Regions from separate parts of the Priestia sp. 40 genome, predicted to be linked through region 2. Evidence: a T-box and tRNA genes for the amino acid it is inferred to sense, from the RefSeq annotation. Region 2 holds a T-box; the other holds one or more tRNA genes.
The links. The T-box of region 2 lies ahead of pheS (phenylalanine--tRNA ligase subunit alpha). A T-box ahead of a tRNA ligase gene usually reads a tRNA of that ligase, here a tRNA-Phe.
Positions count from the first base shown of each region.

Region 1: it encodes a tRNA-Phe, which carries the amino acid that the T-box ahead of pheS (phenylalanine--tRNA ligase subunit alpha) is inferred to sense. The anticodon was not compared.

Region 1 is NZ_JBMPZA010000015.1:327,113-341,845, forward strand. It holds gene addA (helicase-exonuclease AddAB subunit AddA) at 1-1,368, opposite strand, end outside; gene addB (helicase-exonuclease AddAB subunit AddB) at 1,361-4,861, opposite strand; gene fabG (3-oxoacyl-ACP reductase FabG) at 5,125-5,865, opposite strand; gene ACO1DI_RS16510 (TVP38/TMEM64 family protein) at 6,446-7,063, opposite strand; gene ACO1DI_RS16515 (S9 family peptidase) at 7,226-9,205, opposite strand; gene ACO1DI_RS16520 (IDEAL domain-containing protein) at 9,382-9,618, shown strand; gene aceA (isocitrate lyase) at 9,814-11,097, opposite strand; gene ACO1DI_RS16530 (M48 family metallopeptidase) at 11,490-12,749, opposite strand; tRNA gene ACO1DI_RS16535 (tRNA-Glu) at 12,959-13,030, opposite strand; tRNA gene ACO1DI_RS16540 (tRNA-Asn) at 13,035-13,109, opposite strand; tRNA gene ACO1DI_RS16545 (tRNA-Ile) at 13,113-13,189, opposite strand; tRNA gene ACO1DI_RS16550 (tRNA-Gly) at 13,196-13,269, opposite strand; tRNA gene ACO1DI_RS16555 (tRNA-His) at 13,281-13,356, opposite strand; tRNA gene ACO1DI_RS16560 (tRNA-Phe) at 13,367-13,442, opposite strand; tRNA gene ACO1DI_RS16565 (tRNA-Asp) at 13,453-13,528, opposite strand; tRNA gene ACO1DI_RS16570 (tRNA-Met) at 13,533-13,609, opposite strand; tRNA gene ACO1DI_RS16575 (tRNA-Ser) at 13,624-13,716, opposite strand; tRNA gene ACO1DI_RS16580 (tRNA-Met) at 13,744-13,820, opposite strand; tRNA gene ACO1DI_RS16585 (tRNA-Ala) at 13,855-13,930, opposite strand; tRNA gene ACO1DI_RS16590 (tRNA-Pro) at 13,936-14,012, opposite strand; tRNA gene ACO1DI_RS16595 (tRNA-Arg) at 14,017-14,093, opposite strand; tRNA gene ACO1DI_RS16600 (tRNA-Gly) at 14,100-14,174, opposite strand; tRNA gene ACO1DI_RS16605 (tRNA-Lys) at 14,184-14,256, opposite strand; tRNA gene ACO1DI_RS16610 (tRNA-Gln) at 14,261-14,335, opposite strand; tRNA gene ACO1DI_RS16615 (tRNA-Tyr) at 14,343-14,426, opposite strand; tRNA gene ACO1DI_RS16620 (tRNA-Thr) at 14,435-14,510, opposite strand; tRNA gene ACO1DI_RS16625 (tRNA-Val) at 14,515-14,590, opposite strand; rRNA gene rrf (5S ribosomal RNA) at 14,702-14,733, opposite strand, start outside.
Region 2 is NZ_JBMPZA010000005.1:1,396,419-1,411,151, forward strand. It holds gene ACO1DI_RS08325 (AMP-binding protein) at 1-1,242, opposite strand, end outside; gene ACO1DI_RS08330 (5-methyltetrahydropteroyltriglutamate--homocysteine S-methyltransferase) at 1,461-2,567, shown strand; gene ACO1DI_RS08335 (DUF350 domain-containing protein) at 2,719-3,126, opposite strand; gene ACO1DI_RS08340 (endonuclease MutS2) at 3,308-5,671, opposite strand; gene polX (DNA polymerase/3'-5' exonuclease PolX) at 5,691-7,403, opposite strand; gene ACO1DI_RS08350 (CvpA family protein) at 7,602-8,147, opposite strand; gene zapA (cell division protein ZapA) at 8,156-8,416, opposite strand; gene rnhC (ribonuclease HIII) at 8,560-9,474, shown strand; gene pheT (phenylalanine--tRNA ligase subunit beta) at 9,508-11,922, opposite strand; gene pheS (phenylalanine--tRNA ligase subunit alpha) at 11,936-12,970, opposite strand; T-box leader at 13,025-13,260, opposite strand; gene ACO1DI_RS08375 (TrmH family RNA methyltransferase) at 13,309-14,073, opposite strand; gene sspI (small acid-soluble spore protein SspI) at 14,214-14,420, shown strand; gene ACO1DI_RS08385 (M42 family metallopeptidase) at 14,477-14,733, opposite strand, start outside.

The sequences.
Region 1 (14,733 bases), on a different contig from region 2:
AAATGGCTCCGCTAAACGAAAGCGGTAAATGGATTGTTTTACATCTCCAACCATAAATAAATTTCCTTGTTCTTCACTATCTCTCGTCACTAATTTAATCAATGTTTCTTGAACCATATTTGTATCTTGATATTCGTCAACAAGTACCTCTTCAAACTGAATGCGATATTTTTGGGCAATGGACGAAGGCTTAAGCACACCGTCTTTTTTTACACTCAAGATTTGCAGGCAATAATGTTCTAAATCAGAAAAGTCCACTAACCCTTTCTCTTTTTTAATGTGTTCATATCGTTCACCGAAGCGCTGAACTAAAAAGATTAGCGTTTCAATAACCGGCTTCATTTTTTCAAAATCAGCCATGTAGCCTTGCAAAGGCCTAGAAAACAGATCAGCATGAAGCTTTTCAAGGCTTGTCTTAGCTTTTTTGCGAAGCTCTCCGAAATCATCTAAAAGCTGAGGGTCGTATGCTTCTCCTTTACATGGCTTTAAACGAGTAAAATTCAAACTCTGCATTTCTTCATGCAAATCAGCAAAAGAATGCTTAGAAGCGCTGAGCAGCCGATGAATTTGAGCCAAGTCTTCCTCTGCATTAACAGCGCGAGGAGCAGGCCCTCCTGGCAGCTTTGTTAGCTCTAAGCATTGTTTTAAAATCGATTCAATGCCAATCAGCTGCGTTGTTACTTCTTGTAAAAGAAAAGATAGAAACGGAAGTGAATCAATAGAAGAGTCCTCTGTGACATCATATTGACTCACGATCATTTCAAGCCAGCCGTTTGGGTCAGGGTTAGATCTTGCAAAGTCATATAGCTTTCTTACCATAAGCTGAATATCTAAATCATTTCGGTCACTTGTATAACGATCAATTAAATCAAAGAATCGCTCGTTCTGTTCAATACTGTACTGTTCTTCAAACAGTTCTTCCAATACTTCTTCACGAAGGAGCTCTGCTTCCGTATCATCCGCAATTCGAAAACCAGGGTCTACATCAATCATATAATAATACGTACGAATGACTTCTAAACAAAAAGAATGAAGCGTAGAAATAGACGCACGGTTTAATAAATTAAGCTGTCTGCGCAAGTGTAAAGAAGATGGATTCTTTTTTAACTCTTTTTCTAATGCTTCGCCAATTCGATTTCTCATTTCGGCGGCAGAAGCATTTGTAAACGTAGCAACGAGTAATCTATCAACATCGATTGGCTCATCACCCATCGTAATCTTTTTAATAATACGTTCAACTAAAACCGCTGTTTTTCCTGAACCAGCAGCCGCGGCTACTAATATATCTTGACCTGATGAAACAATGGCGTTCCACTGATCATCCGTCCACTGGGAGTCGGCCGGTTTTACGTGTATATCTTTACTCATCTCGTTTGGCCTCCTCTCGAATTTTATCTAAAATAACATTTTGGCTCTCTGTACTAAGCTGACGATATTCATTGTCTTCCATTGATTCATCGAACTGACAAATTGAGCGGTATTCACAAAACGCGCATGGTGTTTTATCTTTTAGCTTATAAGGCGAAATATCAATTTTTCCATTTGTAATCTCTGTACCTGCCTCCACAAACTTACCTCGCACATACTGACGGAGATGTGTAAAATCTTCTTCGCTCGCAACCGAAGAATTGGAATAAAAGCCCCCTGTCTTTTTAATGCCCGCCGATATAACTTGTGAGTGCCCTGATTCTAACGTTTCGTCCATTAATCGTACTGCTTCCTCGTCCCCTAAAAGCAGTCCTTTCATTTTAAACTTCTTGAAGATTTCGGCTTCAATTTGATCAGGTTGTAATGCTTTAGTACTGTTGATCATTGGATTATGAACATGGAAATAAAGAACGCCAGCAGGCAATGCTCCTCTATTGTCATGAAGAAGCTGTTCAGCATACGTCACGACTATGTCTAAATAAGCTAAAATTTGAAGAGATAAACCGTAGTACACTTCCACTAAGTTTAATGCTTTATCGCTTGATTTATAGTCGACAATACGCAGTAAAAGTCCTTTGGAGCTTTCCGCTTTATCTACCCTGTCAATTCGGCCAACGAGTTCCATCGTATGGCCATTTGGCAGTGTGAACTGCATAGAAGGCAGCTCCGCGCTAGGTCCAAATCCAAGCTCCAATCCAACAGGAACAAACCCACTCACCTTAGCGTGCTCACTTAACACAAGCGACGCCCTTTCAATAATTTGCTGCAGCTTATGCGTTAAATAATGGTGACGATTAGAGCTCAATAAAATCTCGTTTTGTAAGCGCGGAGCAAGTTCGTGCACCGCAGCCGTAGAAAGCTGCTGACAGTCTTTTCTCGTTAAGTTCTTCCATTCTTTTTGACCGCCCCGAAGCTCGTCTGAAATCATCTTCAGCGCCGCGTGAAATAACTCGCCTATGTCAGGAGCTGCTAATTTGAAAACTTTTCGTTCTTTAAGTTTGAGCCCATGAGAAGCAAAATGAGCGTACGGACAGGCTTCAAATTTCTCCATTCTCGATACGCTTGCTTGAATATGCTTTCCATACAGACGCTGACTCGTTTTCTTTGTTAACCTTTTTGCTTCGTTTTTATAAAATAAGCTGCTTAGTACCCTCTCACTGTATGAGTTCCAATTTGGATTTTCTACATAAAAATTATATACATCCCACCAAGCCGAACTCATCGGATAATGACGTTTCCAACCTTGCAGCTGGCTGGCTAAATGCGCGATGCTTGTTAAAGGATTTGTTATATAATCAACTTGCTTTTCTTCTTCTAAATTCGTAGGCTCCATCATTAACAGCTTTTCCTGCAGGAGCGGAAACAGCTCTTTTACTCGATTAATAACGAGTGAAGGCAGCAGAGTCTTCCCTTCCTCATTGGCAAGAGGATACGAAACATAAAGTTTTTCAGAAGAGCTGGAAAGTGCTAAATAAATGAGAAATTGTTCGTCAAACAACTTTTGCCTTCCAGTTGGCGCAAGTAATAAACCTGATTCAAGCAGCTGCTCTCTCTCCTTCTCAGATAACAGGCCATCGCTTTTTGGTTTAGCTGGAATCACACCGTCATTTACACCTAACACAAAGCTTGCTTTGATACCGGATAAACGCGAACGCTCGAAGCTTGCCACAACCACTTGATCCAGTGCAGGCGGAACAAGTGCAAACTGCATGCTGTCAAGCCCTGTCTCAAATAGATCTGCGAACAAAGAAATCGATACTTTCTCTTCTCCCATCATTTCAACAAACTGATCAAATAAGTGAAGAATTGCTTTCCATACCTGCTCGTGCTCTCTTGCTTCTTGAAGCTTTCCTTCTTCTTCACATCGATTGCGCAGCGCTTCTATCTTTTGTGGAATATCTAAATTCGTTAAAAAACGATAGAGTGCTTCTGCTTTTTCTTTTCCTATTTTCGCTTGCTTTAATTTTTGCTGAAGCGAATAAATAGGAGGAACAATCATATTTTTTAATTCATTTATTTTTTGCTCAAAAGCAAGCTCTTCGTCCGTTTTCCCAAGGTTCATATCTTCAAGCGAACGATATTTTCTGTAGGTAAATGGTTCCTTACTCGTCCACTTAGATCCTTGAATACCGTAAGCAAGTACGTAATTTTCTAATTCATCCATCTCTTCGCGAAGCTGGTGCACATCAGATGACAAAGGAAATAAAAGATCTGTTTTCACTGCTCGAAAGATGGTTTCATATCGCCATGACCCGCTTACCACCTCTAAGACTGAACGAATAAATTCAACGAGTGGATGATGAAACATCGCTCGCTTTTGGTCAATAAAGTATGGAATTTCATAATCTCGAAAAATGGTTTGAAGCAAGTCATGATAGTCTTCTGCATTTCTAACAATCAAAGCAATGTCACGATAGCGATAGCCCTGATCACGCACAAGCGACAGCACTTCTCTTGCAATCCCTTCTACCTCTGCTCTTCGGCTAACCGCCGGCAGCAGCTGAATGTGCTCGGGCTCTGACTGAAATTCCGGCGTTGGCCGTTCATCATAATATCGTTCTAAATAGGCAAGCTCTGGACTGTTTTGATGCCTTTTTTGTTCATTAAATACGTTTGGCTCTTGAACTTCTATCCCGTTTTCAGCCGCCAGACTCATTATTTCTTGATACGTTTCGCTCGTTAATCGAAACAAGTGCAAGTCATTTGGAATAAAATCTTGATATGAATAATCAGAAGTCACCGCTATTTTCACTTCTCTACAAACTTTCATCAGCTCTACTAATACCGTTAATTCTTGAGGAGTATAGTGATGAAATCCATCTACATAAATCGTTGCTTGAGCAAGGTAGGCAGAAGACGCTACTTTTTCACTCAGCAGCTTCAAATAATCTTCTCCATCTACATATTTTGTCATCAGCTGTTTTTCTAATTCTCCGTAAATAAGATGTAAATCATGTAATTTATCAGCAAGGACCTTCTCATCTTCTACTTGCAGCTTTTGCTTTATCTCTTCAAGAGACGGTGCATCCACCGTGTACTGTTTAAACTCTTTAACCATTTTTTCTAATTCTTCAATAAACCCTGCTTGTTCTGAAGAATTCGCAAACAGTCGAAGCTCTTCTTTTCGATGCTCGATAATTTTTTTAAGCATCATATGAATACCTGTTTGATCCACATGATAGCGGCTAATACCTCCGACTTCTTGCAGGATACGCCATGCAAGACGTGTAAAACTATAAACTTGAGCACGCATCATGCCTTCTAAACCAGGTGTTTGAACAAGCGCATACTCCGACTGAAATGTCATCTGTTCAGGTACAATATAAATAAGTGGATGCCCAAGCGGAGCATTTAACAGCTCTTGGCGCATGCTATTTAAAAGATATTCCGTTTTCCCGCTTCCTGAACGTCCTAATAAAAACTGTAGCCCCACGTTTTCACCCCTTCATTTTTCTTCTCTATATTTTTAGTTGTTTAAGTGCAAAATGGATAAACGCCACGCAAACACGTGACGCAGTCGTCAAAATTTTATAATGATAATCATCAAAATCTCTCTATCTCTCTCCTTATTATTTTACTGAACTTGCAGACAAAATTCCACTTTGCACATATGTGAAATGCTGGATGCAATAAAAAAACTTTTCAGTAGCCAAATGACCACTAAAAAGTTTTAGGAAAGAGAGTTATTTTCTACTTTTACATCATGATTCCACCATCTACATGCAGTGTTGTGCCGTTAATATAGTTGGACTCATCAGAGGCTAAATAAAGATAAGCATAACCAATGTCAGAAGGCTGACCTAACCTTTGTAAAGGAATAGTGGATTTCATTTGATCAATGATTTTGTCCGGCATCGCCTTCACCATATCCGTCTCAATAAACCCGGGAGCTACAGCGTTTACATTAATTCCTTTTCGCCCAAGCTCTTTAGCCCATGTTTTTGTCATTCCCACTACGCCGGCTTTTGTCGCCGCATAGTTCGTTTGACCAACATTTCCATATACGCCGGATACCGAAGATGTGCTGATAATTTTCCCTTTACCTTGAGCAATCATATGCGGTACAACGGCTTGCGTACAGTGAAAAACGCCTGTAAGGTTTACGTTAATGACCGCTTGAAAATTTTCAACTGATAATTTAGTTAGCATTCCATCTCTGGTAATACCTGCATTATTAATTAAAATATCTATTTTAGAGAAGCGTTTCACGACTTCTTCTACCATTGCATCTACACTGTCTCGATCCGCTACGTTTACTTGAAAGAATGCTACATCTCCGCCTTCTTCTTTTAGCTGAGCTGCTCGTTCTTCTCCTACTTTTGCATCGTAGTCAACCATAGCGACCTTTGCACCCTCTTGTGCGAAAATTCGAGAAGCTTCGAACCCTAACCCATTTGCTGCACCCGTAATAATTGCCACTTTATCTTTTAATCTCATGTCACCCGCGCTATAAGACGCTTACTAACAACGATTAATCAGCAAGTCGCTTGAATCTTAGTAGCGCATTCCCCTCCTCAAAACGACGCCAAGCACGTCTTAATGATCATTCGGTGCTTTTCTAGTAATGATCCCTCTACTTACATCTTAGTAGTCAAGCTCAAAAATCATTCATATAATTTTTAAGAAAACGTTTTGAAATACATGAGGTGATAATACATGTTGAGAAAAAACATGTATATCTCGAGAAAACAAAGGGTTCATTACTTAGGTGCAACTAGGAATAGATATCTAATTTATTCCCAGTTTTTTCTTTTATTTTAGCATATTTTTCATAATTGATAAACAAAAAACTTGTTCATTACTGGACAGATATTCTGTATGTGCATTGTTCTTCCAACCGAATAAACAGACAAATAACTTCTTTAAGAAAAATTTTAAGATCCTTTCAAAAATGCTGCTGTATTCCTATAAGAAAAGGCTTCTCTATAGTTTACGATACCCTTTTTGGCTGCATGTATAACAAAAGACTGCCTATTAAAACGCAGTCTTTTATCACTATTTGTTATATATAAACAAACTATTTGTCATACTGTTTCACTTTAGATTTTTCATTTAACCTTCGTTCAATTTGCTTTCCAACAAGCCATAGGACAAAAATGATCACTAAAACAAGTACTGCTTTTAAAGGCTGTTTCACAAATGAAACAAAATCGGCCCCAATAAAACTCATCATAAATATCATTACCATTTTACCCGCTAATACAGCAAGCATAAACTGAGCCATACTGACACGTGATAGTCCGGCTACTACATTAATCGCTGAAGATGGGGTAAAAGGAAAACAAAGCATAATAAACAGCGGTCCAAAACCGTGTCGTTCCACCCAAATCATGATTTTTCGAATTTGCGCATGGCGGCTGATGAAATGTAAAAACCTCGCCTGTCCATATTTTCTAAAAATCAAAAAGACAAGCAGTGATCCAACGCAGCTCCCAATCCATGAAATTAAAAAGCCTGACCATAAGCCAAAGGCAGCAGCATTAGCCATTACAAACGCAAAAAGCGGCAAGATAGGGATAAACGCTTCTAAAATAGGCAACAGCAGCCCCGGAATGATTCCAAATGATTGATATTGTTTTAATAACTCGAGGACGCCGTCTAATGTCAAATAATGCTTTAATGTTTCAAAATCCATCGAATGTTCTCCTTATTTAAACAACTGTGCTACTTTTCACTTATTGTACTACTTTCCTTTACCAAACAAAAGTTTTACAGCGTTTTATCTTTCCTGCCCTTTTACGTTTGTCATACAGCCTTTATTTACGCACACATATTTGGTTGAACAGCCATGCACTTTTTACTGAGACTGTTTTAAATAACGTTTAAACCAGCTTGTTAAATATTTTAGTCTCGCCGTTCGTAAATTGGGCTTACCGCTTCTAGAGAGTTCATGGTTAGACTGAGGAAACCGAATAAATTCTACTTCTTTATTTTTTCTTTTCAGCGCTACATAAAGCTGTTCAGCTTGTTCAATTGGACATCTATAATCCTGTTCGCTATGTAAGATTAAAAGTGGTGTTTTAACGTTCTCTGCTAAACGAAGCGGCGAGTGACTCCAAAGTTTTTCCGGGTTTTCATAAATATCAGCTTTTAACTCCCATTCGGTAAAATAATAGCCAATATCACTAACGCCGTAAAAGCTCGTCCAATTTGAAATAGACCGTTGCGTCACCGCTGCTTTAAACCGATTTGTACTTCCTACAATCCAGTTTGTCATAAACCCTCCGTAGCTTCCTCCTGTTACGCCAAGCTTATCTTCATTAATATAAGAGTAGCGGTTAATTGCTTCGTCGGTCACTGCCATCAAGTCCGTATAATCCATGCCTCCGTAATCTCCTCGAACGGCATCTGTAAAGGCTTGACCATACCCTCTGCCGCCTCTTGGATTAGAAAAGATAATATTGAACCCTTTTGATGCAAGTACTTGGAATTCAAGCATAAATGTATGACCATACATAAGATGCGGACCTCCGTGGATTTCTAAAATGGTTGGAGATCCATGGTTTGTGGCAGCAGCTTTTACTACCCAACTATGGATATGTATACCGTCCGTAGAAGTCGCGTAAAAAGATTCTGCTTCTGTGAGCTGCACATGCTTTAAAAATAAGTCATTAACGCTTGTCAGCTTCACTAGTTCCTCTGTTTTTAAATTTAGAGAATAAAGATCTCCGGGATGTGTAAATGTGCTGATTGCCACGATAGCCTCCTCACAGTTTGGAAGAACAGATATCCCATATACGTGAGCATTGTCCATAAGCACAGGATCTAACTTCCCATTTACATTTCCTTTATATATGCCTACAGACCCCTTTTCACTTACGACAAAATAAAATTCTTGATTACTGCTCCACATAATTCCCGCTGCGGTTCTTCCAAAGTGGAAATCTCCCGCTACCATATCTCCTATTTCTACGTCTATACCAGCAGTGATACAAGCTGTTTTTTGGTTGGAAATCTGATAAATATATATGTCATTCATTGAAGCCGATCCGTATGTACGTTCATTTCCAATGTAAGCTATGTATGATCCATCTGGTGACCACGAAACTTGATGAAAATATCCTGTTTCTGCTGTAATAGATGTTAATTTTTTAGTATCACGATGCAAAATAAACACGTCCATGGTTAACGATAAATCCGGATTCTCTCCTCGGCTGCTGCAAAATACAATTGAGCTTGCATCGGGAGACCAGCACCCTACAGAGTGATGATAAGGTCCATCCGTTAAAAACGTCACTTCTTTATTTTTAAGTTTAACGACAGCAACTTGCGTATATTCACCTTTTAAATAGCCGCTACCATCGGATTTGTACAGTAAACGTTCCACTTCATACGGCTGGGGATGTTCATGATTTTGTTCAACTCTTACAGCTTTTTCTTCTACTTTTGTGGAAAACATAATTTCGTCACTATAAGGAGACCACACTGGATTACTAACGCCTTTTTCAAGATCTGTGAGTGCTTCTGCTTCCCCGCCTGTCGCTGCTAATAGGTAGAGCTGAACGGCTTGACTGCGATCGGATAAAAAAGCAATCCACTTGCCGTCCGGGGACCAGGCGGGAGAATGATTATTCCCTTTATAGTACGTTAATTGCTTAGTTTCTTTCGTTTCAAGATCTAATATAAACAGCTGCGTTTCATACGCGTTCTCTATTTTCTTCGTTTCTCGAACCGTATAAACTACACTTTTTCCATCTGGAGAAATCTGAGGATTATAAACAGACTTCAATTCATACAAATCCTCTATCGTTACCGTACGCTTTTTTAAATGATTCAATTTCTTCGCCCCCAAGCATTCATTTTTAAACCAAATAGTCAATCGATAAAAACGAAAGTAGCGTTTCCCTCTTACTTTATCATTTCTAAAAATAAAAATCTAAAAATTTAGAAAATTAGTTGTTTTTTCTTCTTTTAATCTATATAATAATAAAAAGGGTGCAGAGGTGATGAGGTATGAACAATGAAAAATCGTACACGGAAATGATGAAGTCCCTCGCTCGCAAGAAAAAAGTAATTGATACTGTGAGTATGTTGGATGTTTATATCGAAATGGTAATTGATGAATCGCTTTTTAAGCGTCAAAAAGAACTGTTAGAAACAAACATTAACACGGCATTAGATCAACGTGATGAAATTGCTTTTTATGAGCTATCAGCACAGTACCAATCCCTGCTTCAAACATCTACTTAATATTTTAAGAACTTAATTCATGTTAATGATTTATATGTACGTTTAACAGGCAGATACTTTCTTCTCAGGAAGAACAGCTGTCTGTTAAATCGTGTTTACTACATAAAAAAAGATTCTTACAGATGTAAGAATCTTTTTTGTTAGGATTTTTCCTATGAGTGGAAGTAACTAACCGTTCCACTCATAGATTTTTTGTTATTTATGTGCCTGAAACTGCTCTTCTTCCGTTGAACCTTTTAAAGCTGTGGTAGAAGAAGTCCCACCAGAAACTACTTGCGCCACTTCATCAAAATAACCCGTTCCTACTTCACGCTGATGTCTTGTAGCAGTATATCCATTTATTTCACTAGCAAACTCTCTCTCTTGTAACTCTGAATAAGCTGCCATTCCTCTTGTTTTATATCCTCGTGCCAGCTCAAACATGCTGTGATTTAAAGCATGGAAGCCAGCAAGCGTAACGAATTGGAATTTGTAGCCCATTTTTGCGATTTCTCTTTGGAACTTTTCAATCGTTTTCTTATCTAATTTTTTCTTCCAGTTGAAAGATGGTGAACAGTTATAAGCAAGCATTTTACCTGGGAATTTTTCATGAATAGCATCTGCAAATTTTTGTGCTTGTTCCAAGTTTGGTTCAGACGTTTCACACCATACTAGATCAGCATATGGCGCATATGCTAAGCCACGAGCAATAGCTTGATCGATTCCGGCTCTCGTGCGATAAAAACCTTCAGCGGTGCGTTCACCTGTAATAAACTGGCGATCTACAGGATCAACATCACTTGTAATTAAATCAGCGGCATCAGCATCGGTACGAGCAATCAGAAGTGTTGGAACACCCATTACATCAGCAGCTAAACGAGCAGCAATCAAATTTTTCACAGCGGTCTGAGTTGGCAGCAATACCTTGCCGCCAAGGTGGCCACACTTTTTCTCAGAGGATAATTGATCTTCAAAGTGTACGGCAGATGCTCCCGACTCAATCATTCCTTTCATTAGTTCAAATACGTTTAACTGTCCTCCAAACCCTGCTTCTGCATCTGCTACAATTGGAGCAAAGTAATCGATATCCCCTTCTCCTTCTAAATGCTGAATTTGATCGGCACGCTGCAGCGCTTGATTGATTCGTTTCACAACATGCGGCACGCTGTTTGCCGGGTATAAACTTTGATCAGGATACATGTTTCCTGAAAGATTTGCATCTGCAGCTACTTGCCATCCGCTTAAGTAAATTGCTTTTAACCCCGCTTTTACCTGTTGTACTGCTTGATTTCCTGTTAAAGCTCCTAATGCATGAACGTATGGCTCTGTTTTTAATAAGTTCCAGAACTTTTCGGCTCCTCTTCTAGCAAGCGTATGTTCAATATCAATGGACCCTCTTAGCCCAATGACTTTTTCTGCAGAATATGGACGTTCAATTCCTTTCCAACGCTCATCGCTTTTCCAGTTCTCTTCAAGGTTTTTTACACGAATGTCTTTCATTCTTTATACCCCCTAATGAATTTAAAATTCTATATTCATAAAAATATAAAACGCAGCAGTTAGAATATGTCTGTTTCATGATGAAGTAAATTAGCAGTTTGCCATAGTGTTAGCGAGAACGTAGATGAAATAAGTAAGTAGTTGAAGGACATGTAGTAAGACTTAGCTGAGGTGAATATACGCTGAGAATTTAGACTGCTATCTTTTCAATCACAAATAACTATTCCTCCCTATTGTTATAAAACAGTTTTTATTTTACATACGTTATTATATAACAGTACTTTCGAAAATGAAACCTCCTTTTAGAATTTTTTTCCTACTCGCAAGGAGGCTTTTCTATTAATACCTACGTATAAAAGGCTTCATATATCCTTTACTTTTTCTTATATCACTTATTCATTTCTTTCATACTTCTCAACAAATGAAATTCTTTCCAGTATTGTTGGGTGACCATATCGGAAAATCTTCACTAAATACGGCGGATTTACCTGAGACAGTCCTGATTTCGTTAAGTCCTGAAACGTTTTAATAGCAGCTTGCTTATCTCCTGTTAGGTCCATGGCGTACGTGTCAGATTGAAGTTCATGATGACGCGACTGCATATTTGTTAACGGACTCACAGCAAATGTAAGAACAGAAAAAATAAGTAGAATAAGCGGTAAAGAATTTAAATCACTAAGAGAAGTAATTTTTAATGCTTTTCCCCATCTCTTAATCACAAAGCGAGCTAAGTGCTTCGTTAGCCATAAACCTACGATCGATAAAACTAATGCTGAAGCAATCCCCACATAAATATGTTTCTTTACATAATGACCCATTTCATGCGCCATGATAAACAAAATTTCACGTTCTGTTAATTTATTAAGAGTAGTATCCCATAACACAATTCTTGAATTAGAACCTATTCCCGTCACATATGCATTGAGAGAGTTCGTTTTTTCAGACATGTTTACTTCATATACATGCTTAGCAGGTATATGAGCTTCGTCTGCTAAATGTAAAATTTTCGTCTCTAGCTCTTTATTCTTTAATGGATAAAAATCGTTATATAACGGATCGATAACCACTGGTTGAATAAACGTCAAAAATAGCGTAAATGGAATAGATACTAGCCATGCATACAGCCACCATCTTTTTGAAAACTTACGAATGAATGCATATAACACAGCAATCACTAAAAACATGGTGGCATAGTTTACCCAAAAATCTGTAAAGAGATCCTTCATCCATCCTTGGAAAGGTTGCGTCGTAATATGGTAAGCCTTTGAAAGCTTAAAGCTAATCCAGTCCATAGGAAAAGAATAGATCAGCAGCAGAACGGATAACCAAAATACATAAATAGCAGTTTGGAGAAGACTGAAACGGCTGATGTCTTTAGACCACTTATTAACTTTCTTAGATACACCTAACACTAAAATTAAAATAAACCCTAGCCACTCATATGGAATTCGGATAAAAAAGAGTGCATCTCTAATTTTTGAATATTTTTCGGTCAACATAAGTTCTCGTGCATTCATAAACGTAGCCGGGTCTACGCTGGTGCCCTTTAATGATTGTGGAATAGAGGTATCGCTTATATAGAATAAATACACCCAAATACACGCTCCATACACAAGAAAAACTCCGATGGACCACCAAACAATTTTTTTCACGCATTCCCCTCCTTTTGTACAAACAGTATGCCGTTATTACTATTGTAGGTTTTTTTTCGAAATTTAGAACAAGCTTTTATAGATGTGCTATAAGAAATGCAATTCGGAGAGAGGCAATCATAGAAAAACGAAAAATAGAGTTTAGACAAAAGAATAAACTCTGTTTACAAACAAAAAAAGCAGTTTGCATATGCAAACTGCTTTTAAGATGACCCGTACGGGATTCGAACCCGTGTTACCGCCGTGAAAGGGCGGTGTCTTAACCGCTTGACCAACGGGCCAGTATGGCTCCACAGGTAGGACTCGAACCTACGACCGATCGGTTAACAGCCGATAGCTCTACCACTGAGCTACTGTGGAATATGGTGGGCCTAAGTGGACTCGAACCACCGACCTCACGCTTATCAGGCGTGCGCTCTAACCAGCTGAGCTATAGGCCCATTATTTGGAGCGGGTGATGAGAATCGAACTCACGACATCAGCTTGGAAGGCTGAGGTTTTACCACTAAACTACACCCGCGTTACTTAAGATGGGGCGACTGATGGGAATCGAACCCACGAATGCCGGAACCACAATCCGGTGCGTTAACCACTTCGCCACAATCGCCATCTTAAAATGGTGGCTCGGGACGGAATCGAACCGCCGACACAAGGATTTTCAGTCCTTTGCTCTACCAACTGAGCTACCGAGCCTTTATGTAAATGGCGGTCCCGACGGGAATCGAACCCGCGATCTCCTGCGTGACAGGCAGGCATGTTAACCGCTACACCACGGGACCACTTTGGTTGCGGGGACAGGATTTGAACCTGCGACCTTCGGGTTATGAGCCCGACGAGCTACCGAACTGCTCCACCCCGCGATGATATAAATAGATGGCGGAGGAAGAGGGATTCGAACCCCCGCGGGCTTTAACACCCCTGTCGGTTTTCAAGACCGATCCCTTCAGCCGGACTTGGGTATTCCTCCGTATATTTATAACAAATGTAACTTATATGGTAGCGGCGGAGGGAGTCGAACCCACGACCTCACGGGTATGAACCGTACGCTCTAGCCAGCTGAGCTACACCGCCATATTATTCGTTACAATTATTTATTTAATTTAATTGGTGGAGCCTAGCGGGATCGAACCGCTGACCTCCTGCGTGCAAGGCAGGCGCTCTCCCAGCTGAGCTAAGGCCCCATAAATGGTCGGGAAGACAGGATTCGAACCTGCGACCCCTTGGTCCCAAACCAAGTGCTCTACCAAGCTGAGCTACTTCCCGTTTATGGCGCGCCCGAGAGGAGTCGAACCCCTAACCTTTTGATCCGTAGTCAAACGCTCTATCCAATTGAGCTACGGGCGCTTTATATGGAGCGGAAGACGAGGTTCGAACTCGCGACCCCCACCTTGGCAAGGTGGTGTTCTACCACTGAACTACTTCCGCTTATTAAAATGAGCCATGAAGGACTCGAACCTTCGACCCTCTGATTAAAAGTCAGATGCTCTACCAACTGAGCTAATGGCTCTCTATGGCTGGGCTAGCTGGATTCGAACCAACGCATGACGGAATCAAAATCCGTTGCCTTACCGCTTGGCGATAGCCCAATAAAGATGGTGGAGGGGGGCAGATTCGAACTGCCGAACCCGAAGGAGCGGATTTACAGTCCGCCGCGTTTAGCCACTTCGCTACCCCTCCGATATAAATGGTGCCGGCAAGAGGACTTGAACCCCCAACCTACTGATTACAAGTCAGTTGCTCTACCAGTTGAGCTACACCGGCACGGTGGTGGAGGATGACGGGATCGAACCGCCGACCCCCTGCTTGTAAGGCAGGTGCTCTCCCAGCTGAGCTAATCCTCCAAATATCATACACAACATTCAGTGTGTATTGTATATAAGTTTTTTACAAATGAGCCAAATAAAAAACCCCTAGACTCTTTTACAAGAGCATAAAAAGGGGTCTTATTCATTGCCTGGCAACGTCCTACTCTCACAGGGACAAA
Region 2 (14,733 bases):
CTGAGGACCTTTAACCGCAATTTCTCCTACTTCGCTTACAGCAGCCTCTTTACCTGTTTCAAACGAAAGAATTTTGGCATCTGTGTCTGGCCAAGGTACTCCAATGCTTCCTGGTATTCTCTCTTCCCAAAGAAAATTAGCATGAGTAACAGGAGAGGTTTCCGTTAAACCGTATCCTTCCACTAGTTTACCTCCAGTGAGCTTTTCAAACTGCTCCTGCACTTCCACAGGAAGTGGAGCCGAACCGCTCATACATGAATCAATGGAAGATAGGTTGTATTTTGCTAAATCAGGATGGTTTAATAATGCGATGTAAATTGTTGGAGCACCTGGAAATAAAGTAGGCTGCTGCTTATGAATGGTTTTGAGCGTCGTTTTTGCATCAAATTTAGGCAGAAGCACCATCTCGTAGTTTTGCAAAACAGATAGAACGAGAACTGTTGTTAAACCATACACGTGAAAAAACGGGATAATTCCAAGCACTTTTTCTTCTCCATGCCTGCAGCGGTACAACCAATGTGAACACATCGTTGCATTGGCTACCAAGTTTTTATGAGTAAGCATGACTCCTTTTGGAAAACCTGTTGTTCCCCCGGTGTATTGTAAAATCGCGATATCTTCGTCTGAAATTCCCTCAGCGTTACATACTGCTGGAGAGGATTCATTTATAATACGTTTAAATAAATGAGTAGTCTCCGTATGACTCACATTCACGCTTATCTTCTGCTGCTTGCGCTGAATAAATGGATACATTATGTTTTTGGGAAATGGGAGATAATCTTGAATAGAGGTGATGACTACGTGCTTTATCTTTGTTAACGCTTTCATTTTTACTACACGCGGATATAGCAAATCGAGTGCAATAATCATGGTTGCTTCTGAATCATTAAGCTGATACTCTAACTCTCTTTCCGTATACAAAGGGTTTGTTTGAACGACCACTCCTCCGGCAAGAAGAACAGCATAAAAGGAAATGACTGCTTGAGGACAATTTGGAAGCATAATGGCTACTCTATCCCCTCTTTTTAATCCCAGTTCAATAAGGTAAGATGAAAGTTTCAAAGAATCTTGATGCAGCTGGGAAAACGTCATTTTTTTCCCTAGAAAATAGATTGCGCTTTTTTTAGGATCCTTTTGAACTGCTTCTTCAAAAAGCTGTGCTAAATTTTTTTGTTCATAATGAAGCGTAGCAGGTATTTCATCCGGATATTGAGAAAGCCATATCTTTTCGGTGGATTCCACACGTATCCTCTCCCTCAAAAAAATAAAAAATTAGAATTTTCTAATTAAAATTATAGTTCATTCTTTTTTTAGATGCAATCGTTATTGAATGTTCTCTTTCCTGCCTAATCACTCTTTCATCCTGCAGCGTAATAAATAAAAATTGGATTTACCCCTGTACATTATCCGAATTTTTTGTATATAATAAAAATTAGATTTTTTTTAAGGAGCTGTATGAATTGATAACAACATTGACTAAAGGACCGTTCAAAGCAGATCACGTTGGAAGCTTTTTGCGTCCCGAGCGTATCAAGCAAGCACGATTACAAGTGGAAAACGGGGAAATGACAAAGAAACAGCTTCGAGCAATTGAAGATGAAGAAATTCGTAATCTCGTAGAAAAGCAAAAACAAATTGGATTAAAAGCAGTCACAGACGGTGAGTTTCGCCGTGCGTGGTGGCACTTTGATTTTCTGTCAGAACTTGTTGGCGTAGAACTTTACGAAGCAGAGTCGGGCATTCAGTTTCACGGGGTCCAAACAAAAGCTCACGGTATAAAAGTGACTGGAAAACTAGATTTTAATCACCACCCTATGATTGAAGATTATAAATTTCTTCATCAAGCTGCTGGAAAAGAACACGTAGCTAAGTTCACCATTCCAAGTCCTAATATGCTGTTTTTCAGAGGTCATATTGAAGAGTCTGCTTACTCGGATACGGATGTATTTTTTGCTGATTTAGTTAAAACATATCAAAAAGCCATTCAAGCATTTTATGATGCTGGATGCCGCTATTTACAGTTAGATGATACTGCGTGGGCAGTCTTTTTCTCAGAAAAAGGACAAGAACAAATCGCTTCAAAAGGTTTTACGCCCCAAGAATTACTGAAACGTTTTACGGATGCGATCAATGAATCCATTGCGCATAAGCCAGATGATATGGTCATTACAATGCATATTTGCAGAGGGAATTTCCAGTCTACTTATACAGCAAGCGGCGGATATGAAAATGCGTCAAAAGCTATTTTCAGTCAGTTAAACGTAGATGGACTATTTTTAGAATTTGATGATGAACGCTCAGGAGGATTCGAACCTCTTCGACATGTAAAGCGAGATGATCTTCAGATTGTCCTCGGCCTTATCACATCAAAATTTGGAGATTTAGAAGATCCTGAAGCAGTAAAAAAACGAATTGCTGAAGCGGCAGAATTTGTTTCTCTTGATCAAATTTGTTTGAGTCCCCAGTGCGGATTTGCTTCTACAGAAGAAGGGAATTTACTTACTGAAGAGCAGCAGTGGGATAAAGTAAAGCACGTGATTTCAATTGCTGAAGACGTATGGAAGTAATCATTAAAAAAGCTGACCTGCTTTAAGGTCAGCTTTTTTGCTGTCATCACAATGTTAGGAAAAGCTATATAGATAAATAGATAAGACCAATAAGCATAAACACTCCGCACAAAACGAGTAGAATTTTCGCTAACTTCTCCATCACTCTCTCCTATCCTATCCCTGCTCCTATTACATAGGACATACCGATTGAAATAACAAGTGAAATAAACCCAACGGCTCTGTTATCTTGTTCAATTTCATCATCGATTCGAAATTTCGGCGTCAAGAATTCGAAAATAAAATAGCTGACTAGTAAAAGAACGAACCCATATATTCCCCATCCAAGCATTCTTAACAAATTGTCGTTATGCTCAATCGAATAGCGAAAAATATTAGCTAATCCAAATATTTTCCCACCTGTTGCCATCGCAACAGCCATATTTCCTTTTTGAATCTCTTCCCAATTCTTATACTTAGTAACGAGCTCAAACACAACAAGAAAGACGACAATGCTCAAAACAACCACGCTGTAATAAGCGGCGGATTCAATATATGGGTCTTTCCAAAAATCCCTCATTTTTGCATCACTCCTAATTTATATTACACTTCACGTAATGAACTGACAGGTCTCTTTCCTTTACTTGTATCGTTCTTAAAAGAGATAGAAAACCCAGCATAGTCCATGAGCCATGTCGGATTTTCTATCTTCATATATGCTTGTTCAGCGCATCAACTGACACCTTTATGTCAGTATTCTTTTATTTAAATTCCACAACCGTAACGCCAGAACCTCCTTCAGAAGCTTCTCCGAAACGAATATTTTTAACAGAACGATGATTTTTCAAATATTCCTGGACACCTTTACGAAGAGCTCCAGTTCCTTTACCGTGGATAATCGAAACGCGTGGATAGTTGGCTAACAAAGCATCATCAATATATTTTTCAACTCGAATCAGCGCATTTTCATAGCGCTCTCCTCTTAAATCCAGTTCTAGATTTACATGATAATCTTTTCCTTTTACCGTAGCAAGCGGCTTCGTTTCTACAGGTTTTGGGGAACTGATATATTCGAGATCTTTTTCTTTCACCTTCATTTTCATGATTCCCATTTGTACTTGCCATTCATTATTGCTTACTCGTTCCACAAGCGTTCCTTTTTGTCCCCAGCTTAAGACTTTCACTTCATCTCCAGCTTGAAGAGTGCGCTCTTGTTTTTTCGGCACAGCCGGTTTCTTTTTACTTTTTTCAAGAGTTGGAACTGCATCTTCTAGACGCTTACGCGCTTCAATCAATTCATGCTCTTTCACAAGCGCATGATTTTTTTGACTCATTTTACGCAAATCGCTAATGATTTTTTCTGCTTCTTCAGATGCTGCTTTAACTGTGGCTTGAGCTTTTTCTTCGGCTTTTTCGTACAGCTTATCTCGTTTTTCATTAAACTCAATAATCTGACTCTGTAATTCTTTATGAAGCTTCTGAGCCTCTTTTCTTAGCTCTTCAGCTTCTTCTAGCTCGTGTTCAGATTGACGGCGGCTATCTTCAAGAGAGGCAATCATATTTTCTACTTTATTTGTTTCTGAGCCAATATAGCCTTTGGCACGTTCAATTACTTCAGCACTTAAACCTAAACGTTTTGAAATCTCAAAAGCATTGCTTCGGCCCGGTACACCAATCAGCAGCTTGTAAGTAGGGCTCAATGTTTCAATATCGAACTCTACGCTAGCATTGACCACTCCTTCACGGTTATAGCCGTACGCCTTTAATTCAGGATAGTGAGTAGTCGCAACTACGCGAGCTCCTCTTTCATATACTTGATCTAAAATCGAAATCGCAAGCGCTGCACCTTCTTGAGGATCAGTTCCTGCTCCCAATTCATCGAACAAGACCAGACTTTCGTGATCTACTTTTTGTAAAATATCTACAATGTTGACCATATGAGATGAAAAGGTACTCAAACTTTGTTCAATCGACTGCTCATCTCCAATATCAGCAAATACGTGTTTAAACACAGCCATTTCCGATCCATCCAGCGCAGGAATCTGCAAACCTGCTTGAGCCATTAACGTAAATAATCCAAGTGTTTTTAACGTTACGGTTTTCCCGCCGGTATTTGGTCCTGTAATAACGATAGACGTATATTGATCACCTAGCTCAATATCATTCGCAACGACGTCTTCCTGTGCAATAAGAGGATGTTTTGCCTTCACTAACTTAATATAGCCTCGGTCGTTCATTTTAGGTTTTGAAGCTTTTAGCTCATGGCTATAGCGCCCTTTAGCAAACATGAAGTCCAGCTCACCTAACAGATACACGTTTTGACGGAGTTCATTTGCCACTTCCGCCACCTGAACGGTTAAAGCAATAAGAATACGCTCAATTTCTTGTTTTTCTTTTACTTTTGCTTCTTGAAGCTCATTGTTTAACGTCACAATCGCCTGAGGCTCAATAAATAAAGTTGCTCCGGATGAAGACTGATCGTGCACAATGCCTCCATACGCACTGCGATATTCTTGCTTAACAGGAATAACAAAACGTTCGTTTCGAATGGTAACAATCGCATCTGACAACATTTTTTGAGCAGACGAGGAGCGAATAAGACTTTCTAGCTTTTCGCGAATACGAGACTCAGTTGAGCGAAGTTTTTGACGAATGCCTCTTAGCTGGTCGCTTGCACCGTCTAGCACTGTACCATTCTCATCAATGCTCATTTTAATTGTTTGTTCTACCTCAGGAAGAGGCATTAGTTTTTCGATATGTTCAGTTATAATTGGAAGCTGTAAATCTTCGTCGTCCACTACTTGCTCAATAAATTGCTTGATTTGTCTTGCAGCATAAATCGTGCTTGCTACATCAAGAAGTTCATTAGAGCTTAGCGTTCCCCCAATTTCAGCGCGCTTTACGCTAGGTCGAACGTCAAAAATGCCCCCTAGCGGTACGTTGCCACGCAATCGCAGTACGGTTGTAGCTTCATCTGTTGCTTCCTGCCATTTGACTACTTCTTCATACTGAGTTGAGGGAATCAAATTCGCTACTTTTTCTCGGCCTAAAGAAGAAGCTACTTTTTTCTGAAGCTGTTCCTTAACTTTATTAAACTCTAGTACATGAAAAATACGTGATTGCAAAACTGATTCCTCCTGTTGCTTATTTATGTCGATTTAAAAAGGCGGTTAATTCTTTGAGACTATACGTATTTAATACCGTTTCTGGTTTAAGCCAGCCTTTAATTCCCGTAGATATTCCAATTTCCATATGCTCTAGCATGTCTAAATTGTGAGCATCTGTATTAATAGCAATTTTCACTCCTGCTTCTTGTGCTTTTTTTATATGCTCAGCGGCTAAATCTAAACGGTTTGGATTCGCGTTTAGTTCCAGAGCCGTTTGTGTTTCTTTAGCTAATTCAATTAGCATATCAATATCTACATCATATCCGTTGCGGCGGCCAATCAAACGACCCGTGGGATGAGCGATTAAATCTACATGAACATTATTTAACGCTTGCTTTAAACGATTCATAATTTCTTCGCGGGATTGCGAAAAACTAGAGTGAATGGACGCAATAACAAAATCTAGCTCAGCTAGCATTTCATCATCATAATCAAGTGTTGCATCGGGCAAAATATCCATTTCAATTCCAGCTAGTATTGTAAAATCATCGAACTGTGCGTTTAAACGATTAATTTCTTCACGCTGTTTGCGAATGCGCTCAGGCGTTAGACCGTTCGCTACTTTTAAATACTGAGAATGGTCTGTAATCGCCATGTACTCATAGCCTCGCGCGCGACATGCTTCCGCCATTTCTTCAATCGAATACGCCCCGTCGCTCCACGTGGAGTGCATATGCAAATCACCTTTTACGGCACCGTAAGTCACAAGCGTTTGAGGTTTGATAAATGCATCTACCTCCGTTCCATCTTCACGAAGTTCCGGCGGAATAAAAGACAGCCCAAAATGTTCATAGAATGCTTGTTCAGACTCAAAGGTCATGACTTCGCCTGTCTCCGCATTTTCAACGCCATACTCGCTAATTTTCTCACCGCGTTCTTTTGCTAATTGACGCATGCGCACATTATGATCTTTTGATCCTGTAAAATGATGAAGCGTTGTGGCAAACGCTTTATCTTCTACAAGACGAAAATCCACGGACACATCGTACTCATAGGCTAACGTTACCGAGACTTTTGTATCTCCATTTGCAATGATATCCTTCACTTTTGGCAGCGATACTAGCTGTTCGCGAACAGCATGAGGTTCAGCTGTTGAAATAATAAAATCAAGATCTTTTACTGTTTCCCTCATGCGGCGAATACTCCCTGCTTGAGAAAAACGCTCAATGCTATGCATGTGTTTAAGGGCTTCTAAAATTTCGTCCGCTATTGGAAGCATAAAAGCAAGAGGCAAACGATCAGGACGCTTTCCAAATTCTTCGATAGCAGCGATGATTTTCTCTTCTGTCTTTTTAGCAAAACCGCTTAGTTCCTGCACTCGATTTTCCATACAAGCCTGATGCAGTGATTCCATGTCTTTAATATCTAGCTCTTTATATAATTTAGCTATTTTTTTACCTCCAAGCCCCGGCAGCTTAAGCAGAGGGATAAGCCCTTCAGGAACTTCTCGCTTTAGTTCTTCTAATACGCTCGACTCATTTGTTTCCATATACTCTGTAATGACTGCAGCTGTTCCTTTTCCAATCCCTTGGAGCTTTGTAAAATCCTCAATCTCTGTCAGCGTTCTCTCGTCAGTTTCTAACGCTGCAGCTGCTTTTCGAAAAGCAGAAATTTTAAAAGGGTTATCTCCTTTTAATTCCATATATGTAGCAATTGTTTCTAACAATTTAATAATATCCTTTTTATTCATCTCTTTTCACCAGCCTATTATCATAATAACGAAACTTTTGAAAACATGATAAGTTACATATGTACTCTTTCACATTTCCATCTAGACATACCTTTGTCCTCTTGAAAACCGCAGAACAGACTGCGATAAAAAAAGAGGGTATCTCAAAAGTATTATGACACTTTCGACACACCCTCTCAACAAGCTATTGTAATTTCATTACATTACGCCATACTGGGTCCACAAATCTTGAATGGCAGACGATAAATATGGAGTATTTTGTACGATATTGATTGCAATTGAAGACTGTTGAATTGGCGTTTGAATTTCACTTACAGGAATCACGGCTCCAATGTATAACAAAATAAAAACGATGATATACACTTCAACGAATCCAAGTGCACCTCCGCCCCATTTATTTAACTGGCGCAGAATTGGCAGTTCGGTTAAAGCCGTTAAAACAGAGCCTGCAAGGCGAAGTACAATGTGAGTAGCAAAAAATAAAATCGCAAATGCAATCATTCGATAAAAAGCGTCTTCTATCGTTCCAGAATCAAATACAAACGATGCGACACTTTGCTGCTGAATATTGTCCGGAAACGGAATCAACAAGCGAAGTCGGCTTGCCAAGTCTCCACTAAACATATAAGCGACGATAAACGAAACCGCAAAACTGACAATATGAATGAGCTGCAAAATAAATCCTCTTTTAAGACCTGTCACAAAGCCTAAAAGAAGCAATATAATTAAAATGATATTAAGCATTGACTCAGTCATTCCTCTTTTCCATAAAGTTTTTGTTCAAGTCTCTCATAGTCTTCTTTCAGTTTTATATATTCGTGTACAGCATTCACAGCTGTTAATACTGCTAATTTATTGATATCTAAAGAAGGGTTTTTAGTACTGATTTCACGCATTTTTTCATCCACTATAGAGGCGACAAGTCGAATATGGCTTGTACTTTCGCTACCGACGATGCTGTACTGCTGACCAAAGATGTCAACTGTCGCACGTGTTTTATCTTGTCTTGACACGAGAAAATCCTCCGTTCCACGAAAAATCCTAATCCCTATCATACCACGAAGAAGACTTCAATGGAAACATATCTATATTTAAGCTATCATAAGGGATAGTGCTTATAAAGTAAACTAAAATACCCCGAAAGGAGTGAAGCATTATGTCACATGCTGTTATTAAGGTATCAGCTGATCAAATAGCTAAAATGAAGCTTCATTACACATCCTATCTACAGCCCAAACTTCCACAGGGAAGTATTTTTGCAGCTAAAACCCCCGGCTGTTCTATCACTGCGTACCGCTCTGGAAAAGTACTTTTTCAAGGAAAAGAAGCTGAAACAGAAGCGGCTAAGTGGGGAGGCCCTTTAGATGCTGCGAAAAAGGCTCCTGCCTCACACCTCCCATCAAACTTCAGCTCACTATCGGTCATCGGTTCTGACGAGGTAGGGACGGGAGATTATTTTGGTCCTATGACCGTAGTTGCTGCCTATGTTCAAAAAGAGCAGCTTCCTTTGTTAAAAGAGTTAGGAGTACGAGATTCAAAAGAGTTAACGGATGCTAAAATCATTGAAATTGCCAAGCAGCTTGTTTCGTTTATTCCCTATAGTTTGCTTGTTTTACATAACGAAAAGTATAATGCATTTCAAGAAAAAGGCATGTCGCAAGGTAAAATGAAAGCTCTGCTGCACAATAAAGCTTTATCGAACGTGTTAAAAAAATTGGATCCTGAAAAACCTGATGCCATTTTAATTGACCAGTTTGTCGAAAAGAACACCTATTATAAACACGTAGTAAAGGAAAAAGAGATTATCAAAGAAAATGTCTTTTTCAGCACAAAAGGAGAAAGCGTTCATTTATCTGTAGCTGCTGCTTCCATTATTGCCAGATATGCATTTTTAAAACAAATGGATTTGCTGACGGAAAAGACCGGGATGGTTATTCCTCGCGGAGCTGGAGCACAAGTTGATATCGCCGCTGCTAAAATTATTAAAAAACATGGCGTGAATGCGCTGAACTCCTTAGCTAAAATTCATTTTGCTAATACAGAAAAAGCTTTAAAATTAGCTAAAAAATAAGAGATGTGGGAATCCACATCTCTTTTCTTATTCTTATGAACGAAGCGTTGCACCAAATTCTTTTTCTACAGCCTCTAACACTGCACCATGTGCTTTTGCTACTTCTTCATCAGTTAATGTACGTTCAGGATCTAAGTAACGTAAAGAGAAAGCTACAGATTTCTTGCCTTCTTCCATACGCTCTCCTTCATATAGATCAAATACCGTCACGTCTTTTAAAAGTTCTCCGCCCGCTGCATAGATGACGCGCTGAACTTCTCCTGCAAGAACGTTTTTATCTACAACAAGTGCAATATCACGTGTAATAGATGGGAATCTTGGAATAGCTGAATAACGAACTTCTTCAACATCTGCAGCTAATAGCTCTTGAAGGTGTAATTCAAATACGTATGTTTCACGAAGACCATACTGTTTCTGAGCAACAGGATGAACTTGACCTACGTATCCAATTTCTTTTTCATCTAACCATACAGCCGCTGTACGTCCAGGGTGCATACCGTCTTTTTTAACAGGAGCATATGAGATTCGTTTCTCTAAACCAAGCTGTGCAAATAATCCTTCTAGTACACCTTTAATTACATAGAAATCAACGACTTTCTTTTCACCTTGCCAGCCGTGAGCATGCCATAGACCCGTGATTGCCCCAGCTACGCGCTCCTGCTCATCCGGTAATTCTCCTTCACCTTTAGATAAGAACACTGAGCCTGTTTCGTATAGTGCAATAGAATCCGATTGGCGAGCATTATTATGCTTCACTGCTTCAAGCAAATGAGGCACTAAGCTTTGACGAAGGATACTGCGATCTTCACTCATCGGCATTGCTAAACCAATCGTAGTTGTTGCATTTAGTGCAAACTGAGTAGCTTTTTCAGCGCTCGTTAACGAATAGGTTGTTGTTTGCGCTAGCCCCGCTCCCTCTAAGAAACGGCGAACCTTACGGCGTCCAAGCTGATACTCTGTTAATTTTCCTGGAGTTGCCACTGTTACAGGAAGCGTTGTAGGAAGGTTGTCATAGCCATACATGCGCGCTACTTCCTCGACGATATCTTCTTCAATTGTAATATCGCCTCGACGAGTCGGTACTGTTACAACGATTGTTTCATCTTCGACTTTGCTTTCAAATTGAAGACGGTTCATAATATCTTGTACTTCTTCCATTGATAGTTCTGTACCAAGCACGTTGTTAATACGTCCTAGTGACACAGCTACAACAGCAGGTTCCACAGCTAGTGTATCTACTTCTACAGTACCGCTTACCACTTCACCTGAAGCGTATTCAGCCATTAATTCTGCTGCGCGGTCAGCAGCTACACGCGTACGGTTAGGATCAATTCCTTTTTCAAAACGAGCGCTTGCTTCACTGCGAAGACCGTGGTCTTTTGAAGCTTGGCGAACCGTTAAACCTTTGAAGTAAGCTGATTCAATAAGAACATTTACCGTATCGTCTTTTACTTCAGAGTTTGCTCCGCCCATTACACCTGCAAGAGCTACTGGTTCACTGCCGTTTGTAATAACAAGCTGATTACCTTTTAATACGCGCTCTTGATCATCAAGCGTTACAAACTTCTCGCCTTCTGAGGCGTGACGTACAACAATTTCTTTTGAAGCAAGACGATCATAGTCAAAAGCATGCAGCGGCTGACCGTATTCAAGCAAAATATAGTTAGTGATATCAACTACGTTGTTATGAGGTCGAATACCAGCTGCCATTAAACGCGTTTGCATCCATAGGGGTGACGGAGCAATTTTTACGTTTTTCACAACGCGCGCTACGTAAAGCGGATTGTCTTCTTTTGCCTCTACTTTAACGGAGATATAATCAGACGCTTGCTCATCAGACGTTTGCACGTTCACTGACGGATACTTCACTTCGCGACGTAAAATAGCCGCTACTTCATGCGCTACGCCTAACATACTTAAGCAGTCTGAACGATTTGGTGTTAGCCCTAGTTCTAATACTTCATCGTTTAAGTTTAATGCATCTAGTGCATCCGCTCCTACTTCAGCATCACTTGGGAAGACAAAGATCCCTTCTTGATAATCTTTTGCTACAAGCTTGCTTTCAATGCCAAGCTCTTGAAGAGAACAAATCATACCGTTCGATTCTTCACCGCGAAGCTTAGCGCGCTTAATTTTAAAGTTACCTGGAAGTACAGCTCCCACTTTTGCAACCGCTACTTTTTGGCCTTGTGCCACGTTCGGTGCTCCGCACACGATTTGAACGATTTCTCCTCCGCCAAGATCTACTTGACAGCGGCTTAATTTATCCGCATTTGGATGCTGTTCACGTTCTACAACATGACCAATTACCACTCCGCTGATGCCTTTATTTAAGTTTTCTACACCTTCAACTTCAATTCCACTTTTTGTGATTTTATCAGCTAACTCTTCTGCCGTTACGCCTGATAAGTCAACATACTCTTGTAACCAACGATAAGATACAAACATCGTAGTCCCTCCTTTATACTTGTTTAAATTGATCTAAGAAACGAACGTCATTTGTATAGAAATGACGAATATCATCCACGCCGTGTTTTAACATAGCAATACGCTCTACACCGATTCCAAAAGCAAAACCACGATATTTAGTTGAATCGTATCCAGCCATCTCAAGAACATTTGGATGAACCATGCCAGCTCCTAAAATTTCAATCCAGCCTGTTTGTTTACATACATTACAGCCTTTACCTCCACATTTTGCACACGATACGTCTACTTCTACAGACGGCTCAGTGAATGGGAAGAAACTTGGACGAAGACGAATTTCACGGTCTGCACCGAACATCTTTTTCACAAATACTTCAAGCGTGCCTTTTAAATCGCTCATACGAATGTTTTCGTCTACTACAAGACCTTCAATTTGCATGAATTGATGAGAATGCGTAGCATCATCGTCATCGCGGCGGTACACTTTTCCTGGGCAAATAATTTTAACAGGTCCTTTGCCTTCATTTTTGTTCATAACACGAGCTTGAACAGTTGATGTATGCGTACGAAGAAGCGTTTCTTCCGTAATATAGAACGTATCTTGCATATCACGTGCTGGGTGACCTTTTGGCAAGTTCAGCGCTTCGAAATTATAATAGTCCTGCTCTACTTCCGGTCCTTCTGCTACTTCATAGCCCATTCCTAAGAATAAATCTTCCACTTCTTCAACCACGCTTGTTAGCGGGTGATGCGTACCTGCTTTAACAGGGCGTCCTGGCAGCGTTACGTCGATTGTTTCTGAAGCAAGTTTACGCTCTACCTCGGCTGCTTCTAACGCCGTTTGTTTTTCTTCAATTTTAGATGCAATCGCTTCACGTACTTCATTTGCAAGTGCTCCCATTACAGGACGCTCTTCAGCTGAAAGTTTTCCCATACCGCGAAGTACTTCTGTGATAGGGCCTTTCTTTCCTAAATAAGCTACGCGTACGTCGTTTAATTCTTTTAAAGCACTTGCTGCTTCGACTTTTGCAATTGCTTCTTGTTGAAGTTCTTGTAAACGTTCTTTCATCACTTATTCCTCCTTTTAACGTAAAAAATGACAAATAAAAAAACCTCCTCCCAAAAAAGGGACGAGGATTAGTCGCGTTACCACCCTTGTTAACTATATACACAGACGTATACAGTTCACTTCATTCAAGTTAACGGAATCTCCGGAACACCTTTACATCTATGTAAGATGGTCTAAGTGTCAACTCAAGAGGTGAATTCACTTATTACATTTATAAAAATGCTTTCAGTCACGGCATTTTCTCCCTGCATAAACGGACATAAGCTACTGCTCTCTTTCATCGTTTTTTACATATGTAACTATTGTATTATTATAGTGAAAACACGTTCTCGATGCAACTACATTCCGCGTAAATAATAAAGTAAGATTCCAGAAGCGATGGCAACATTTAGCGACTCGCTCTTTCCATAGATGGGAATGTACAGATTCTGATCCGTTTGTTCCAACACTTTCTCGCTTACGCCGTTTCCTTCATTTCCCACAATCAGCGCAAATTCGTTTGAAGGTTTTACGTGTGTGTAGACTTTTCCATTTTGTAACGACGTGCCGTAAACTGCTATTCCTCTTTCTTTTAACAGTGAAATCATTTCGAGTAAATCGCCTTTTACAATTGGAAGGTGAAAAATAGCTCCTTGCGTTGAACGAACGACTTTTGGGTTGTACACATCCACGCTGCCCTCTCCAACGATAATAGCGTCCACTCCGGCAGCATCAGCTGTTCGAATAATGGTGCCGAGGTTACCTGGATCTTGCACCGCATCTAAAAGCAATACTTTCTGTGCTGTATGAATGATTTCCGCATGCTTTGTTTGAAAACACACGGCAATAATTCCTTGAGGTGTTTCTGTGTCAGATAATAACTTAATAATTGCCTCGTTTACAACCGTTATTTCGATACCGTCTATATCCCACTGTGCCGGCACTTCGATCGATTCGCGAATAATTAATTCCTTTACGCAATCCTTATTTTTGATAGCCTCTTCGACTAAATGAAAGCCTTCTACCATAAAAAGCCCCTGCTTGTCACGGTCTTTTTTATTATGCAGCTTTTTCCACGCTTTTACCTGCGGATTTTTAACTGAATCAATTTGTTTCACAAACATAACTCCTTTATCTATAAAAAAATAAATAGTTCAATTAGGTTTTTCTCAATAATCATTAGATAAGTTTCACTTTATTGTACATAGAAATCGCAAAGAAAACAAAAACTATTGGTAACTTTACGATAGCTGAGGTGAAAATGATGGATCTTAATTTACGAAATGCTGTTATTGCAAACGTTTCAGGAAACTCAAAAGAAGAGCTTGAGGCTACAATTTCTGACGCCATTCAAAGCGGTGAAGAAAAAATGCTCCCTGGACTTGGTGTTTTATTTGAGGTGCTTTGGGAAAAGTCTCCAGAATCAGAAAAAGAAGAAATTCTGACAACGCTTGAAAACGGTTTAAAATAAATAACTTTTTCCTATGTACAACAAAAAGCTCATTCTCCTAGGAGAATGAGCTTTTTTTAATTATACGTAATTGCGTTAACCGTATCACGGTCTAAGCGTTTAATAACTTCCGCAATTAATTTAACTGCATTTTCATAATCATCACGATGAAGCATCGCTGCATGAGAGTGGATATAACGAGTTGCAATTGTAATCGAAAGTGCTGGCACCCCGTTAGCTGAAATATGGATAGAACCTGAGTCCGTACCGCCTCCAGCGATTGCATCAAATTGATACGGAATATTTAATTCATCTGCCACATCTACCACTGTAT